Regions from separate parts of the Streptomyces sp. NPDC021356 genome, predicted to be linked through region 3. Evidence: riboswitches for the same ligand, from Rfam matches in the RefSeq annotation. Region 3 holds a riboswitch; each other region holds the start of a gene.

Region 1 (4,168 bases), on a different contig from region 3:
AGTACGCCGGCCGGCACCTCGGCAAGCCCGCGGCGCGGACCGTCGCGCAGTACGAGGCCTACGCGACCTCGCTGGCGTTCCTGCGCCGCCGGGGGCGCCTCGGGCGGGCCGGCGCCGACTTCGGCGTGCGCGAGCGGGAACTGCTGCACGAGCTGTGGCGCAGGCGCGAGGTGGCCCAGCCCGCCCTGGACCACGCGGCACGGATGACCGCACCGCCGGTACGCGTCTTCGCGGCGCCCTGGCCGGCGTACGGCCTGTACGGCTACGGGCACGGGCACGGGCACGGACAGCCTCACGGCCGCCCGCCGCTTCCGTACGGGCAGGGTCCGTACGGGCAGCAGGGCCCGTATGCGCAGCCTTCGTACGGGCAGAGTCCGTACGGGAGTCATCGGTAAGCCGCGGGCCGTGAGACCGCGCAGCCAGGGGGCCGTGGGCCGCGAGGCTCAGGCAGATGCCTGGGTGAGCCGCGCGACCTCTTCGTCCGTGAGGTCCAGCTCCGCCACCGCCAGCAGGGCGGGGAGCTGTTCCACCGTCCGGGCCGAGGCGATCGGGGCGACCACCGTCGGCTGGGCCGCCAGCCAGGCCAGGGCCACCGTGGCCACCTCGGCGCCACGGGCGCGGGCGACCTCGTCGAGCGCGGTGAGGACCTTCTGGCCGCGCTCGGTCGCCAGGTGCTTGGCGGCGCCCCCGGCGCGCGGGCTGTCGACCGTCGCGCCCGGCCGGTACTTGCCGGTCAGGAAGCCGGAGGCCAGCGCGTAGTACGGCACGGCGGCGAGGCCTGCCCGCTCGGCGAGGTCCCGCAGGCCGCCCTCGTAGGTGTCACGGGAGACGAGGTTGTAGTGCGGCTGGAGCGCCACGTACCGCGCGAGTCCCTCGCGCTCGGAGAACTCCAGCGACGCGGCCAGGCGCTCGGCGGAGATGTTGGAGGCGGCGATGTGCCGGACCTTGCCCGCCTTCACCAGTTCGTCGAGCGCGCCGATGATCTCCTCGACGGGCACCTCCGGCCGGTCGAAGTGCGTGTAGTAGAGGTCGATGTGATCGGTGCCCAGACGCTGGAGGGAGGCGTCGGCCGCGGCCCTGATGTTGGCCGCGGACAGGCCCTGGAAGTCGGGGTGCTGGCTGACCTTGGTGGCGATGACGACGTCGGAGCGGTTGCCGCGCTCCTTGACCCACTTGCCGATGGTCGTCTCGGACTCGCCGCCGTGGTTGCCCTCCACCCACGCCGAGTAGGAGTCGGCGGTGTCGATGAAGTTGCCGCCGGCGGCCGTGTAGGCGTCCAGGACCGCGAACGACCGCGCCTGGTCGGCGGTCCAGCCGAAGACGTTGCCGCCGAGGGCGAGGGGGAAGACCTCGAGGTCGGACGGGCCCAGCTTGCGCAGAGAAGTCATGTCTCACATCAACGACCAAGGCGGAGCGCTCCATTCCGCGCCCCGCCGGTGGCCGGCGCAAAGCTTGCGCAAACCACCCGGTCGGAGCGTCAGGGAGCGAGGCCCTTGCCCTGGAGCCACGCCATCGGGTCGATGCCGGCGGCCTGGCCGTCGGGGTGGACCTCCAGGTGCAGGTGGGGACCTGTGACGTTGCCGGTGGCGCCCACCCGGCCGATGACCTCGCCGGTGCTCACCTTCTGGCCGGCCGTGACGTTGATCGACGACTGGTGGCAGAACCACAGCTCGGTGCCGTCGTCCAGGGTGAGGACCGTGCGGTACCCGTAGGCGCCGGCCCAGCCCGCCTCGGTGACGGTGCCGCTGTGGACGGCCTTGATCAGGGTGCCGGTGGGCGCGGCGAAGTCGAGGCCGGTGTGGTGCCCGGAGGACCACATGGAGCCGGCCTGGCCGAAGGTCGAGGTGAGGGTGTACGAGGAGGTCGGCAGCGTGTACTGCTTGGCGAGGGTGGCCAGCCGCGCCGCCTCGGCCTTCTTCCGGGCCTCCTCCTCCGCCTTCTTCTTCGCGGCGGCGGCCTTGACCTCGGCCTCCTCCTTCGCCTGGGCGGCGGCCTGCTCGGCCTGCCGGGCGGCCTTCGCGGCAGCCGCCGCCTCGGTGGCCGCCCTGGTCTTCGCCTCGGCCTGGTTCTGCTGCTGCTCGGCCTGGGCCATGATGCGGTTGCGCAGCGCCTCGCCCGCGTCGGAGGCGCGCTGCGCCGTCGTCCCGGTGGCTTCCGTCGCGTCGGTCGCGTCAGCCGCGTCGGTCGCGCCGGCCCGGGCCGCCGTGACGTCGCTGAGCGCGGTCGCGGAGCCCTCGGGGCCGTCGTGGCCGGAGCCGTCGAAGAGGGCGCCCACGGCGGGCAGGCCGTGCAGGTCGGGGAGATCGGGCAGGGCGATCGAGACCGGCGGCTTGCCGGTGTTGGCGCTGGCCATGCCACCCGCGCCGACGGCCGCTATGACGCCCACGCCGAGCACGGTGGAGCTGCGGGCGAGCCCGCCGCCGCGCGGCTTGGCGACCCGGTGCCGGCCACGGACGGGACGGAGGGACTCCTCGGTGGGGTTCCACTCCTCCCAGGGGCCCTCGTCGGGGCGCCGGCCGCCGTAGGCGAAGGACTCGGTGCGCTCGCTCGGCACGGACGGGGCTTCTGAGGCAGGCCGGTTGGACGCCACGCGGGCGTGCTCCTTTCCTTCCGTCTCGCCTACCGGGTTAGCTGACGGGTTCGGAGCGGGAAGGTCTCCTACGCGCGTCAACCAGCCGTGTGCGTACGGCGGATGGCGCCCGATTCACCCCAAGTTGGTGGTTCCCCGGTTCCCTCGCGGGATTCGGCGCGCGCGCACGGAGCCGCCTCGGGTGACGGCTGGGACGACCGCGCTGCGTTATCGAACGTTAATAGACTCGGGGCTCCGATTCCAAGCCGCCCGGCTTGATCATTAAACCTTTTTGGCCAGGATCTACGTCTCACAGGTGATGAAACCGGGGCAAGTTGACTGGATTTCAGGCCACTCAAGGGCCCTGTCGAGCCCGGACACCTGCAGACGTTCTACTGATGGTGTGTCAGTTGTTATGCGGACGGGGACCGCTCGCTCACGACACGTGACGATGACTCGCGTCGATACCCGGGCCGGTACCCGGGGCGGTAGCCGGGTCGATACCCGGGCCGGTAGCCGGGGCGATGTCTCGGACCGACAACCCGGGCCGATGACCCGGCGGCCGGAGAAAACACTCAGGGCCGGAATTCTCATCGAATTCCGGCCCTGAGCCTTCAGTAGCGGGGACAGGATTTGAACCTGCGACCTCTGGGTTATGAGCCCAGCGAGCTACCGAGCTGCTCCACCCCGCGTCGGTGAAACCAGTGTACGCCATCCTGGGGGTGGAATGCACACGCGTGCACACGCGTCACAGCAGGTGGCGGTTGGGCGCCTTGGCCCGGCCCTCGAACTCCGGCAGGACGACGACGTCCGTGCCCTCGCGCGCCAGGACCCCGGTGCCGTCGGCCGCCTTGACGAACGTGTCCGGCTCCCGCCAGGCCGTGACCACCCGGCGTACCCCCGCGTCCAGAATCAGCCGGGCGCACGGTCGCGGCCGGGAGGCGCGTCGGGCGCACGGTTCCAGGCTGCTGTACACCGTCGCCCCCGGCAGACGCGGGTCCGCCGGGTCGATCTTCGCAAGCGCGGCCTCCTCCGCGTGCACCACCGGATCGCCGGCCTCGCGCGAGTGGCCGCGCGCCAGCTCGGTGCCGTCGGCGGCCACCACCACCGCGCCCACGCTGAACGCCGTCCGCGACGGCGGGCACTCCCCGGCCAGCTCGCACGCGATCCGCAGCCAGTGCCGGTCGGCGGGGGCGGCGTCGCCTCCGGCGCCGGGTTCCGTGGGCTCGTAACGCATGAGGACGACGTCCCCGAGGGCCCGCGTCTCCACCAGCCGCAGCCGCCCCCTCTGGTACGCGCCCGGCCCGAACAGCCGCGGTGCCCGCGGGTCTCCCACCAGCAGCGGCGCAAGCACGAGCTGCAGCTCGTCGGCGAGGTGCAGCTGGAGCAGCTGGGTGTGCACCGTGCCGCCGCCCTCGACCATCAGCCGGCGGACCCCGCGCACGTCGTGCAGGTGTGCCAGCAGCCGCCGCCAGTCGAGTTCGCCGCCCAGCGACACGACGGAGACGGTGCCGGAGCCGGTGTCAGTGCCGGCGCCCACGCTCGTACCGGTGCCGGGGAGGCCCGCACGGCGCAGGCGTTCGGCGCCCTCGTCCGTCG
Region 2 (4,168 bases), on a different contig from region 3:
CTCGCGTGGATCGAGAAGTACTTCGGCTCCATCGAGTCCCACGACGGCAAGCCCCAGCCCCGCGACGGCTCGCTGCCCGACGTCCTCGGCGGGCAGCTGCGCGAGGTCGTCGAGGAGGAGGTCCCGGCCCGCGCCCTGATGGCCGCCTACCGGCTCCCGCACGACGGCACGCGCGCGTGCGACGCGGCCGACCTCGCCCTGACCGTCCTCGGCGGCGGCGAGTCCTCCCGGCTGTACAACCGCCTGGTGCGCCGCGACCGTACCGCCGTCGCGGCCGGGTTCGGCCTGCTGCGGCTGGCCGGCGCGCCCTCCCTGGGCTGGCTCGACGTGAAGACCTCCGGCGACGTCGAGGTACCGGTCATCGAGACCGCCATCGACGAGGAGCTGGCCCGCTTCGCCGAGGAGGGCCCGACCGCCGAGGAGATGGAGCGCGCCCAGGCCCAGCTGGAGCGCGAGTGGCTGGACCGGCTCGGCACCGTCGCGGGCCGCGCCGACGAACTGTGCCGCTACGCCGTCCTGTTCGGCGACCCGCAGCTCGCCCTGACCGCCGTCCAGCGCGTACTGGAGGTGACGCCCGAGGAGGTCCAGGAGGTCGCCAAGGCCCGTCTGCGCCCCGACAACCGCGCGGTCCTCGTCTACGAGCCGACCGCCCCCGACGCACAGGAGCAGGCACCGGACGCGGACGCCGCGGCCGGCGAAGACACCGAGGAGACGGCGAAGTGACCGAGCTGGCCACCATGGACTTCCACCCCCGCCCCCAGGCGGGCGAGGCCCGGCCGTGGGCGTTCCCGGCCCCCGAGCGCGGCACGCTGGACAACGGCCTGACGGTGCTGCGCTGCCACCGTCCCGGCCAGCAGGTCGTCGCCGTCGAGGTGCTCCTCGACGCGCCCCTGGACGCCGAGCCGGCCGGCCTGGACGGCGTCGCCACCATCATGGCGCGGGCCTTCTCCGAGGGCACCGACAAGCACTCCGCCGAGGAGTTCGCCGCCGAGCTGGAGCGCGCGGGCGCCACCCTGGACACCCACGCCGACCACCCCGGCGTACGGCTCAGCCTGGAGGTCCCGGCCTCCCGCCTGGCCAAGGGGCTCGGGCTGCTCTCCGACGCACTGAGGGCGCCCGCGTTCGCCGAGTCCGAGGTCGAGCGGCTGGTGCGCAACCGGCTCGACGAGATCCCGCACGAGCTGGCCAACCCCTCCCGCCGCGCCGCCAAGGAACTCTCCAAGGAGCTGTTCCCGGCCGGCACGCGCATGTCGCGGCCGCGCCAGGGCACGGAGGAGACCGTCCGCGCCGTCGACGCCTCCGCCGTCCGCGCCTTCTACGACCGGCACGTGCGGCCCGCGACCGCCACCGCCGTGGTCGTCGGCGACCTCACCGGCATCGACCTCGGCGAACTGCTCGGCGAGACCCTGGGCGCCTGGACCGGCTCGCCGGCCGAGCCGCGGCCGGTGCCGCCGGTCACCGCCGACGACACCGGCCGTGTGGTGATCGTGGACCGGCCCGGCGCCGTGCAGACGCAGCTGCTCATCGGCCGCGTCGGACCCGACCGGCACGACCGCGTGTGGCCCGCCCAGGTGCTCGGCACCTACTGCCTGGGCGGCACCCTCACCTCCCGCCTGGACCGCGTCCTGCGCGAGGAGAAGGGCTACACCTACGGGGTGCGCTCGTTCGGCCAGGTGCTGCGCTCCGCGCCCGACGGCACCGGCGCGGCGATGCTCGCGATCAGCGGCTCGGTCGACACGCCCAACACCGGCCCGGCCCTGGACGACCTCTTCACGGTGCTGCGCAAGCTCGCCGCCGAGGGGCTCACCGAGGCCGAGCGGGACGTCGCCGTGCAGAACCTCGTCGGTGTGGCGCCGCTCAAGTACGAGACGGCCGCCGCCGTGGCGAGCACGCTGGCCGACCAGGTCGAGCAGCACCTGCCGGACGACTACCAGGCGACGCTCTATCAGCAGCTCGCCGAGACCGGCACGGTGGAGGCCACCGCGGCGGTCGTCAGCGCGTTCCCGGTGGACCGGCTGGTGACGGTTCTCGTCGGTGACGCGGCGCAGATCAGGGAGCCCGTCGAAGCCGTCGGCGCCGGCCCGGTGACCGTCGTCGCCGCCGAGTAACGAAGGCCGGGAGCCGCGGGGGTGACCGAGAGGCAGCTACGCGGGAGCCCCGGAGAAGACCGAGAGTCAGGTACGCGGGAGGCCCTGGTGACCGAGGCGTCACCAGGGCCCCGTGATGTCCGGATTGCGGGAGAGACCGCCTGTCTGCCCTGTGGGCTGCGCTACAAAAACGCGGATCCGTTTGGGATGCGGAAGCGGCCCCGTCTAGCGTCGGTCCGGCTGTTCGTCGGGCAGTGCGCCGCACCCGCGGCACCGGACAGTCATCGCCGAGTCCCCGTACGGCGCGAGCCAGGGGAGCCGGGGACCCACGCAGTCCCTGGGGTGAATCGGACACCGCGCGCCGCGCGCGGGGCCCGTAGGAGACCTTCCTGCTCCGAACCCGTCAGCTAACCCGGTAGGCGAGAGGGAAGGAAAGGACCAGCCACCACATGGCGTTCACGCGCGCCACCGGGAAGCACCGTCGCCCCAGCCGGATGCAGCGAACCACCGCCCGCGCGGCGGGCGTAGCGGCCCTCACCACCACCGGTGTCATCGGCACCCTCGCCGCCTCCCCGGCCCTCGCCGCCGAGACCCCCGCCCCGGCGGACACGGGGCTCACCCCGGTCGTCACCCTCGGCGACACCGTGGCCGAACGGGTCGACGCGCAGGCCACCGCCCAGCTGGATGCGGCCCGGCAGAAGCAGGCCGAGGAGGCCGCGCGCAAGCGGGCCGCCGAGCAGGCGAAGAAGGCGCGCGAGGCCAAGGAGCGGGCCGCCCGCGAGGCCGAGCGCCGGCGCCTCAACACCTTCGTGCCGCCGATCACCGGCTCCTACGTCTCCACCGGCTACAAGACCGGTGGCTCCCTGTGGTCCTCCGGTTCCCACACCGGCATCGACTTCCATGCCGCCGCCGGCACCGAGGTGCACGCGGTCGGCGTCGGCACCGTCGTGCAGACCGGCTGGGGCGGGGCGTACGGCAACCAGATCGTGATCAGGATGGCCGACGGCATGTACACCCAGTACGGTCACCTGTCGTCCATCGGCGTCTCGGTGGGCCAGCAGGTCACGCCAGGTCAGCAGATCGGCCTGTCCGGCGCCACCGGCAACGCCACCGGCCCGCACCTCCACTTCGAGGCGCGCACCACCCCGGACTACGGCTCGGACGTCGACCCGATCGCCTACCTCCGCAAGCACGGCGTGCCCGTCTGAGGCGGCACACGCCCGAGGGCGTGAAGCGCTGACCGTCAGGCAGAGCCCCGGCCCACCGGCCGGGGCTCTCCGCATTCCGGCGCCTGTTTCCGTACTTCAGCACTTCCGCACTTCCGCACTTCCGCACTTCCGTGCTTCCGTGCTTCCGTGCTTCCGTGCTGTCCAAAAAAATATCCCCGGATTCCTTCACGCCGTCGGAAATTCCCGCGCGTTGTCATAGAGTCACGGAACACGCGTTCATCGCGGGAGTTCCACGGGGATCAATGCGGAGGTCGGTCATGCGCGTTCCGGCGCACGCGGTGTGCACGGCGATCCGGGACGACATCGTCGCCGGGGTCCACGAACGCGGCACCAGGCTCACCGAGGAAGTCCTCGCACGCCGCTACGGCGTCTCGCGCGTGCCCGTGCGCGAGGCGCTGCGCACCCTGGAGGCCGAGGGCTTCGTCGTGACCCGGCGGCACGCGGGCGCCTGCGTCGCCGAGCCGACCGAGCAGGAGGCCGCCGACCTGCTGGAGATGCGCCTCCTGCTGGAGCCGCTGGGTGCCGCGCGGGCCGCCCAGCGGCGCACCGAGGCCCATCTGAAGGTGCTGCGAGGCCTGGTCAGGCTGGGGCAGGAGCGGGCGGTGAGCGGCGGCGGCGAGGAACTGCGGTCCCTGGCGGCCTGGTTCCACGAGACCCTGGCCCAGGCCTGCGGCAGCGCCGCGCTGAGCACCGTACTGGCGCAGGTGCGGCACAAGATCGCCTGGATGTACGGGGTGCCGGACGCGGCCGACCCGGTGGAGGCGTGGGCCGAGCACGGGGCGATCACGGACGCCGTGGCACGCGGCGACACCGAACGCGCCCGGGCACTCGCCGCCCTGCACACCGAACGGG
Region 3 (4,168 bases):
TGCGCCCCGGCGGCGAACGGCAGGACCTGCAAGGACACTTGGGGCAGCCGCGCCGCCTCGGTCAGCCGCTCCAGCTGCCGGGCCATGATCTCGGGGCCGCCGACCTCCCGGCGCAGCACCGCCTCGTCCAGCACCGCGTTCAGCGTGAGCGGCCGGTCGGACCGCAGCACGGCCTGACGGGCCAGCCGCACCTCCACCAGCGCGTCCAGCCGGTCGTCGTCGAGTCCGTCCACGGCGGCCCGCGTCACCGCACGGGCGTACTCCGGTGTCTGGAGCAGCCCGGGGACGACCGAGGTCTCCAGCGTGCGCATCGCGCTCGCCTGTGACTCCAGACTGATGAAGTCCCGGTACGTCGGGGGCAGTACGCCGCGATAGGCGTGCCACCAGTGGTGCCGGCCGTCGCCGTCGTCGGAGCCCGCCAGCACCAGCAGCAGTTCCCGCAGCTGGGAGTCGCGGACCGCGTAGGCGTCCAGCAGTAACCGCACATCGGCCGGTTTCACCCCACTGGCGCCGGTCTCGATCCGGCTCACCTTCGACTGGTGCCAGCCCACGAGCCGGGCCGCCTCGCCGCTGGTGAGACCCGCGCCGGTGCGCAGGCTGCGCAGTTCGGCTCCGAGCTTGCGGCGGCGCACCGCGGGACCGTGCTGCATGGGACCGGCTCCTCACTACTTTCCCGGAAGGGTGTCAAATACGGTCTCCCGTCGCAGAGTTCACCGCTTCGAGGGACAGATATATGCACATCTCGGTGGATCGCCATCCGGGACCGGCCCGGTGGTGGCAATCTGGCGGCGAACCACCAGTCCGGGACCGTACTCGAAACCATCCGCTCCGTGTCCAACCGCGGTCCCGCGGGAAAGGGACGACGTCGCCATGGCAGACCACCTGGAAGCATCCGTCACTCTGCCGAGCGATCCCGCCTCGGTGGCGGTCGCCCGAAGCTACGCGGTCGGCACGCTGGCGGAGTGGGGCCTGCCGTCGGAGACGGACACCGCGGACACCGTGCGGCTCATCGTCTCGGAACTCGCCACCAACGCCGTACAGCACACCCTCGGCCAGTCGCCCACCTTCAGGGTGGACCTCGTCCTCGACCGCGACGAACAACTGCGCATCGGGGTCACCGACAGCCACCCGCGGTTCCCCAGACGACTGCCGGCCGCTGTCCAGCAGGACAACGGCCGGGGCATGGTGATCATCCGGTGCCTCACCGCGGAGTGCGGCGGCAGGGTGACCGTGCGGCCCACCCGTGAGGGCGGCAAGACGGTCAGCGTGGACCTCCCGTGGCCGGTGCGCCCCCAACCGGTCACGGCGGCGGGACGGCAGGAGCCCTAGGCGTACGGCCCTGTCGGCGGCTTCGTCGGTGTCCCCGACCGCCGCCCGGGGGCGGTGGCGACGCCCGCCGGGACCGCCGCCGCTTCCCGGGCGGGTCAGCTGACCCGGCCGTACCAGACGCTCCTGGTCCAGATCTTCTCCAGCTTCACCACGTCCCCGGTCTTCGGGGCGTGCCAGATCCTGCCCGAGCCGGCGTAGATGCCGACGTGGTAGACGTACGAGCCGGAGTGGAAGAACACCAGGTCTCCGGCCCGGCGGCTCCTGGAGGAGATGTGCCGCGACTTGTTGTATTGCTGCGCGGCCGTGCGGGGCAGCTTCTTGCCCGCCCTCTTGAAGGAGTACAGCGTCAGACCGGAGCAGTCGAACCTGCGCGGGCCCGTTGCGCCCCACTGGTAAGGGGAGCCCTTCTTGGACGCCGCGATCTGCAGCGCCTTCGTCGCCATGGTCGCGGCCGAGGCGTCGGAGGCGACGCCGGGCACCACGATCGAGCCGCCGACGGCGGCGAGGGTCAGGGCCGAGGCCGTGCCGGCCCGGGCCATGAGCGACGGGACACGATTGAGCGCAGTCATGCGCAACCCTTCGTCAGCCGCCTGTGAAGGATGACCTGTCGGATTCGGGCTGGCGAAGTAGCCCGGCCGCCCGCAAGCGGCTTCACCCCAAGGGCTGCTCGGCCCGGTCATGGTGTGACCGTGCCGGCGACCCGTCGTGCTCGGGTCCTCCACTCCTGCCGATCCACTTCCGTCGACCGGTCATCCGGGCGGCGGCAGGACTCGGCGTCCGCCCGGACCGCCCCGCCGTTGTGGCGGGGGCTTGTCGTCAGACAGGGATCTTCACCTATGGATGTCAGAAAATCCCAACGGAACGGGTCCTTTGTGCTGTTACTCACCACTCGCCCGTTCGGGTGGACGGTCGTGCGCTCGAACAACTGTCCGTGCACCCCGCAAGCCCGGGACCAGCAGCGGAAGATGTCGTTCCGCCATCCGGGAACGCGCGCCGTGCAACCCGAACGGCCCTGGAAAAAGAACGTTTGCCTACGCCGAAAGGAGGTACACCATTTGGGCCGTTTCGGCCCTCGTCCGCCGCAGGTGCCGGGGCCCTGCGGCGGACGGGTCCCGCGCCGCCCGCCTCCGGTCGTGCGCGCGGCCCTCATGCAGCAAGCTGGAGGCGGAACTCCGGCCGTTCGACGACCCAGGGGATCTCCATGGCGTTCTTCGCGATGTCCAGGCGGCACCCGCTCCAGCCGCTGTCCGTCACGGACCTGGTGGCGGAGCACGAGCGGCTGCACGAGGAGATCGACCAGTTGCAGCGCGCCCTGACGTCGCACGCCGTCATCGACCAGGCCATCGGGGCGCTGGTGGCCGTCGGGCGCGTCCCGCCGGACGGTGCCTGGCGGGTCCTGCGCGAGGTCTCGCAGCGCACCAACACGAAGGTGCGCACGGTCGCCGAGCACATCCTGAAGTTCGCCCAGGGCGGTGCGCTCTCGGACACCGAGCTGGAGGAGCTGAGGCGGGCGCTCGACCGCCAGGCCGCACGCGGGTCCGCGCGCCGCTGCGCGCCCTGAACAGCCCCGAGCCCTCCCGGCGCGCCGCTCCCTCCCCGCGCCCCGCCCGCGCGCACAGCGCCCCGCCCTGCCCGCGCGCACGGCGCCCGCAGGGCGCGCGCCGAACCGGCTCCGCTGAGCGGAACACCGTACGCCGGTTATCGGATTGGCAAAGAAGGTCAACAACCCCTGTTCTCAGACACCTCACAGCCGGAAGGATCCGCCGTACTCGATTCGCAACGATGTACGGGGAGGTCCCACTTGAGGGTCATGAGACCGAAGAACCGGGCTGTCGCGCTCGGTTCGGCCGGCGCGCTGGTGACGGCGACCCTGATAGCCGGCGCCGTGGCGGCCCCCGCGGCCAGCGCGGACAGCCGCCACGGCCAGGATCGTGAGGCCCGCGGCGCGGCGATCGCCGCGGACCGCGCCGCCAGGACCGGCATCGACTGGCAGGACTGCCCCGCCGACTGGGGGCTGGCCAAGCCCATCCAGTGCGGCTACGTCTCGGTGCCGCTCGACTACGCGCACCCGTACGGCAAGCAGATCAAGCTCGCCGTCGACCGCATCGGCAACACCGGCACCAAGGGTGAGCGCCAGGGCGCCCTCGTCTACAACCCGGGCGGACCGGGTGGCTCCGGCCTGCGGTTCCCGGCCCGGGTCACCGCCAAGAACCCCGTCTGGGCCAATGTGGCCAAGGCCTACGACTTCGTCGGCTTCGACCCGCGCGGTGTCGGCCACTCCACGCCCATCTCCTGCGCGGACCCGCAGGAGTACGTGAAGGCGCCCAAGGCGGACCCGGTGCCCGACTCCGAGGCCGACAAGCGCGCCCAGCGCAAGCTGGCCCGCGAGTACGCCGACGGCTGCTACGACCGCACCGGCCGCGCGATGCTCGAGCAGATGACGACGCCGAACACCGCCCGCGACCTGGACGTCATCCGCGCCGCGCTCGGCGAGAAGAAGATCAACTACCTGGGTGTCTCCTACGGCACCTACCTCGGGGCCGTCTACGGCACGTTGTTCCCGGGCCACGTGCGCCGGATGCTCGTCGACAGCGTCGTCAACCCGGCCCAGGAGAACATCTGGTACGAGGCCAACCTCAACCAGGACATCGCCTTCGAGGGCCGCTGGAAGGACTGGCAGGACTGGGTCGCCAAGAACGACGCCAGCTTCCACCTGGGCACCAACCGCGCCGCCGTCCAGGCCAAGTGGCTCCAGCTGCGCGCCACCGCGAAGCAGCACCCGATCGGCGGAGTGGTCGGCCCGGCCGAGCTGCTCGGCTTCTTCCAGACCGCCCCGTAC
Region 4 (4,168 bases), on a different contig from region 3:
GTCGCGCGAAAGGTCTCCGCATGCTCTCCGGGAACGGTCGTCACCGTCGCCCCCGTCAGGCTCCGGCCCTCATCGTCGCCGCCGGAGTGACCGGATCGGCCATCGCCATCCCGCTGGTCGCCGCCAGTGGCGCGAGCGCGGCCGACGGCACCACGTGGGACAAGGTGGCCCAGTGCGAGACCGGCGGCTCCTGGAGCGCCGACAACGGCAACGGCTACTCCGGCGGCCTGCTGCTGACCCAGGACGACTGGGAGAAGTACGGCGGCCTCTCCTACGCGTCGAGCGCCGACCAGGCCAGCCGCTCCCAGCAGATAGCCGTGGCCGAGAAGATCCTCGCCGACCGCGGGCCCGGCGCCTGGCACACCTGCGGTCTGCTCACCGGGCTCACCAAGAGCTCCGGTGCGGCCGATGTCGACACGGGCGTGGGCGGCGACTCGTCGTCCTCGAACTCGAAGTCCGGCTCGAACGGCTCCACCGGGTCTTCCGGTTCGTCGCACTCCACCGGATCGACCGGATCGACCGGGACATCCGGCACGTCGGGCTCGTCCGGCTCCTCCGACGACACCGGCCGAACCGGCGACTCCGACGGCTCGGGCGGTTCCGGCAGCTCCGGCGTGAACGACCCCGGGCTGTCCGACGATACGCAGAGCGGTACGGACGACTCGTCCGGTTCGTCCGACTCCTCGGCGAACCCCCGCGGGACCGCCGGCTCGTCGCACGGGACCGGTGCCCCGGGCGACTCCACCACGAAGCCTTCCCCTTCGGACTCTTCAGACTCTTCGGGCTCCTCGGATTCTTCGGACCCTTCATCTCCGAATCAGGGCAACTGGTCCAAGTCCGACACGTCCCACGCTGACGGGACGCCCGAGGGCACCCCCTCGGCGGGTGCCGGTGACACCGTCGGTCACGACAACTCCGGTTCCGCTGACGACTACAGGCAGACCGCCGGCTCCTCGGCCCTAGTCGACACCGGTGCGCTCGGCGGCGGCCGGCATCGCGGCGGCAGCGCCGACGAAGGGGCCACGGAGGGCCGTACGGGCGCGACGGGCGGCCGGCACGCCTCCCGTGACGGAGGCGCCGCGCACACCGCCTCCGCCGCCTCCTACACCGTCCGCACCGGTGACTCCCTCACGTCCATCGCCGACTCCCTTGACCTCCACGGCGGATGGCACGCCCTCTACGACGCGAACAAGGGCGCCGTCGGCGCCGACCCCGACCACATCGTCGCCGGTCAGAGCCTGGATGTCCCCACCGAAAACGCCCAAAAATAAGGCGAGTTCAGGTCACACTTCGCGCCGAATGTCCCATTCGATGAAAGTGTGGGATGAGTCTCAGAAGCCCTGATCGTCTTTGAAATCCGGCGGATCACCTGTCTACGGTCATGACCGCTCGCCACCGCGAGCCCCGGCTGCCGCAACGCCGAATCCTGCCAGCGGCCGTACGGGAACAGTCGTCGCTTCGAGCGCCGTAGGCAGGAGCGGGGGACCCAAGGTAAGTGCCGCGCCGGGAAGTCGACCGGAGCGGCTGGGGGTGAAGCCGTGCCTCCCCAAAGGCACGGCCGGGCAACTCAACCGGCCCGAACCCGACAGCTCACCTCGCAGGCGTCGGTGAGGGGATCCTTCCATGCTGTTTTCCGGCAAGGGCAAGCATCGTCGTCCGTCCAAGGCCACCCGCGCCATCGCACTCGCCGGTGTCACCGGCGTCGCCGTCGCCGGCCCGCTGATGGCGGCCGGCAACGCCTCCGCCGCCACCTCCTCCGAGTGGGACGCGGTCGCCCAGTGCGAGTCCGGCGGCAACTGGTCCATCAACACCGGCAACGGCTTCTACGGCGGCCTGCAGTTCACCAACTCCACCTGGGCCGCGTACGGCGGCACCGCCTACGCCTCGCGCGCCGACCTGGCGAGCAAGTCGCAGCAGATCTCCGTCGCCGAGAAGGTGCTCGCGGGCCAGGGCAAGGGTGCCTGGCCGGTCTGCGGCAAGGGCCTGTCCGGCGCCTCCTCCAGCGGCGGCAGCAGCTCCTCGTCGTCCTCCTCTTCCTCCTCTTCCTCTTCGTCGTCCTCGTCGAGCAGCAGCTCCAGCAGCTCCAAGAGCAGCACCTCGACCCGTTCGACCGAGCAGCGTGCCGCCGACCGTTCCGAGACGCGTCCGGCCCCGAAGAAGACCGTCACCACCCCGACCGGCAAGAAGGTCAAGAAGGGCGACGGCGAGTACAAGGTGGCCGCCGGTGACACCCTCAGCTCCATCGCCGCCGAGCACGGCGTGCAGGGCGGCTGGGAGAAGCTGTTCCACCTGAACAAGGACATCGTCGACGACGCCGACCTCATCTACCCGGGCCAGCAGCTGCACCTGAAGTGACAGCGGCCCGCTAGCAGGACCCCAGGCCCTCCCCAGGCGCGGCCCCCATCATGGAGGCCGCGTGGGGTCCCCCCCGTCCCCACGGGCTCCCCGCCCCGGTGCGTGTTCCCCCGTACGCACCGGGGCGGGGCTTTTTCACTTTCCGTTCGTGTCCTCGTCCCCACGCCCTTTGTTCCGTGCTGGAACAATGTGTACCGTCACCCTGTCCACGGGACGGTCGGTCGGCCGGTCGGCGGCCCGGGACGGTTAGGCTCTAGTCGCAAGGCACCGCCGCAAGGCAGCCGCCCCGCACTTTCAGCGTCACATCCACGAAGGAGATGCTCGTGCCGTCCATCGACGTCGTCGTAGCCCGGGAAATCCTGGACTCCCGAGGCAACCCCACGGTCGAGGTCGAGGTCGGCCTCGACGACGGCAGCACGGGTCGTGCCGCCGTCCCCTCCGGCGCATCCACCGGCGCCTTCGAGGCCATCGAGCTGCGCGACGGTGACCCGAACCGCTACCAGGGCAAGGGCGTCGAGAAGGCCGTCCTCGCCGTGATCGAGCAGATCGGCCCGGAGCTGGTCGGCTACGACGCCACCGAGCAGCGCCTGATCGACCAGGCCATGTTCGACCTGGACGCCACCGACAACAAGGGCTCGCTCGGCGCCAACGCCATCCTCGGCGTCTCGCTCGCCGTCGCCCACGCCGCCTCCGAGGCCTCCGACCTCCCGCTCTTCCGCTACCTGGGCGGCCCCAACGCGCACCTGCTTCCGGTGCCGATGATGAACATCCTGAACGGCGGCTCGCACGCCGACTCCAACGTGGACATCCAGGAGTTCATGATCGCCCCGATCGGCGCGGAGTCCTTCTCCGAGGCCCTGCGCTGGGGCGCCGAGGTCTACCACACCCTCAAGAAGGTCCTGAAGAACAAGGGTCTGGCCACCGGCCTCGGCGACGAGGGCGGCTTCGCCCCGAACCTCGGCTCCAACCGCGAGGCCCTCGACCTCATCCTCGAGGCCGTCAAGGAAGCCGGTTACGCCCCGGGCGAGCAGATCGCCCTGGCCCTCGACGTCGCCGCCTCCGAGTTCTACAAGGACGGCAAGTACCTCTTCGAGGGCAAGGAGCGCTCCGCCGCCGAGATGACGGAGTACTACGAGGAGCTGGTCGCGGCCTACCCGCTGGTCTCCATCGAGGACCCGCTGTTCGAGGACGACTGGGACGGCTGGAAGGTCCTCACCGACCGCCTCGGCGAGAAGGTCCAGATCGTCGGTGACGACCTGTTCGTCACCAACCCCGAGCGCCTGGCCCGCGGCATCGAGGAGGGCACCGCCAACGCCCTGCTGGTGAAGGTGAACCAGATCGGTTCGCTGACCGAGACCCTGGACGCCGTCGAGCTGGCCCAGCGCAACGGCTTCAAGTGCATGATGTCCCACCGCTCCGGCGAGACCGAGGACGTCACCATCGCCGACCTCGCCGTCGCCACCAACTGCGGCCAGATCAAGACCGGCGCCCCGGCCCGCTCCGAGCGCGTCGCCAAGTACAACCAGCTGCTGCGCATCGAGGAGATCCTCGACGACGCCGCGGTGTACGCCGGCCGCAGCGCCTTCCCGCGCTTCAAGGGCTGAGCCGCACCACGCCTGAAGGGCTGAGCCGCACCACGCCTGAAGGGCTGAGCCGCACCACGCCTGAAGGGCTGAGCCGCGCCACGGCCGGGCCGAGCCGCAAAGGGTGAGGCTTCGCCAGTCGTCCGTACGTCCCCGCACCCGGTCCCGTACCGTGTCCGGGGACGTACGCGCGTGTGCGGCACGTACGAGGTGACCAACGGGAGGCGCGA

What was found. Region 3 has a riboswitch for cyclic di-AMP ahead of AB0G56_RS18240 (C40 family peptidase). Riboswitches for the same ligand answer to the same signal wherever they lie in the genome.
Positions count from the first base shown of each region.
Region 1: linked by a shared signal. The riboswitch ahead of AB0G56_RS34140 (M23 family metallopeptidase) and the one ahead of AB0G56_RS18240 (C40 family peptidase) in region 3 are both predicted to bind cyclic di-AMP.
Region 2: linked by a shared signal. The riboswitch ahead of AB0G56_RS04605 (peptidoglycan DD-metalloendopeptidase family protein) and the one ahead of AB0G56_RS18240 (C40 family peptidase) in region 3 are both predicted to bind cyclic di-AMP.
Region 4: linked by a shared signal. The riboswitch ahead of AB0G56_RS32870 (transglycosylase family protein) and the one ahead of AB0G56_RS18240 (C40 family peptidase) in region 3 are both predicted to bind cyclic di-AMP.

Region 1 is NZ_JBFACU010000036.1:21,295-25,462, forward strand. It holds gene AB0G56_RS34130 (PrsW family intramembrane metalloprotease) at 1-395, shown strand, start outside; gene AB0G56_RS34135 (aldo/keto reductase) at 444-1,388, opposite strand; gene AB0G56_RS34140 (M23 family metallopeptidase) at 1,478-2,590, opposite strand; cyclic di-AMP (ydaO/yuaA leader) riboswitch at 2,602-2,759, opposite strand; tRNA gene AB0G56_RS34145 (tRNA-Met) at 3,188-3,261, opposite strand; gene AB0G56_RS34150 (dihydrofolate reductase family protein) at 3,318-4,168, opposite strand, start outside.
Region 2 is NZ_JBFACU010000003.1:104,999-109,166, forward strand. It holds gene AB0G56_RS04595 (pitrilysin family protein) at 1-723, shown strand, start outside; gene AB0G56_RS04600 (pitrilysin family protein) at 720-2,108, shown strand; cyclic di-AMP (ydaO/yuaA leader) riboswitch at 2,363-2,524, shown strand; gene AB0G56_RS04605 (peptidoglycan DD-metalloendopeptidase family protein) at 2,537-3,295, shown strand; gene AB0G56_RS04610 (GntR family transcriptional regulator) at 3,574-4,168, shown strand, end outside.
Region 3 is NZ_JBFACU010000012.1:98,385-102,552, forward strand. It holds gene AB0G56_RS18230 (helix-turn-helix transcriptional regulator) at 1-650, opposite strand, end outside; gene AB0G56_RS18235 (ATP-binding protein) at 871-1,329, shown strand; gene AB0G56_RS18240 (C40 family peptidase) at 1,425-1,898, opposite strand; cyclic di-AMP (ydaO/yuaA leader) riboswitch at 1,902-2,115, opposite strand; gene AB0G56_RS18245 (ANTAR domain-containing protein) at 2,531-2,890, shown strand; gene AB0G56_RS18250 (alpha/beta hydrolase) at 3,140-4,168, shown strand, end outside.
Region 4 is NZ_JBFACU010000033.1:17,860-22,027, forward strand. It holds gene AB0G56_RS32865 (transglycosylase family protein) at 21-1,271, shown strand; cyclic di-AMP (ydaO/yuaA leader) riboswitch at 1,454-1,619, shown strand; gene AB0G56_RS32870 (transglycosylase family protein) at 1,624-2,355, shown strand; gene eno (phosphopyruvate hydratase) at 2,679-3,959, shown strand.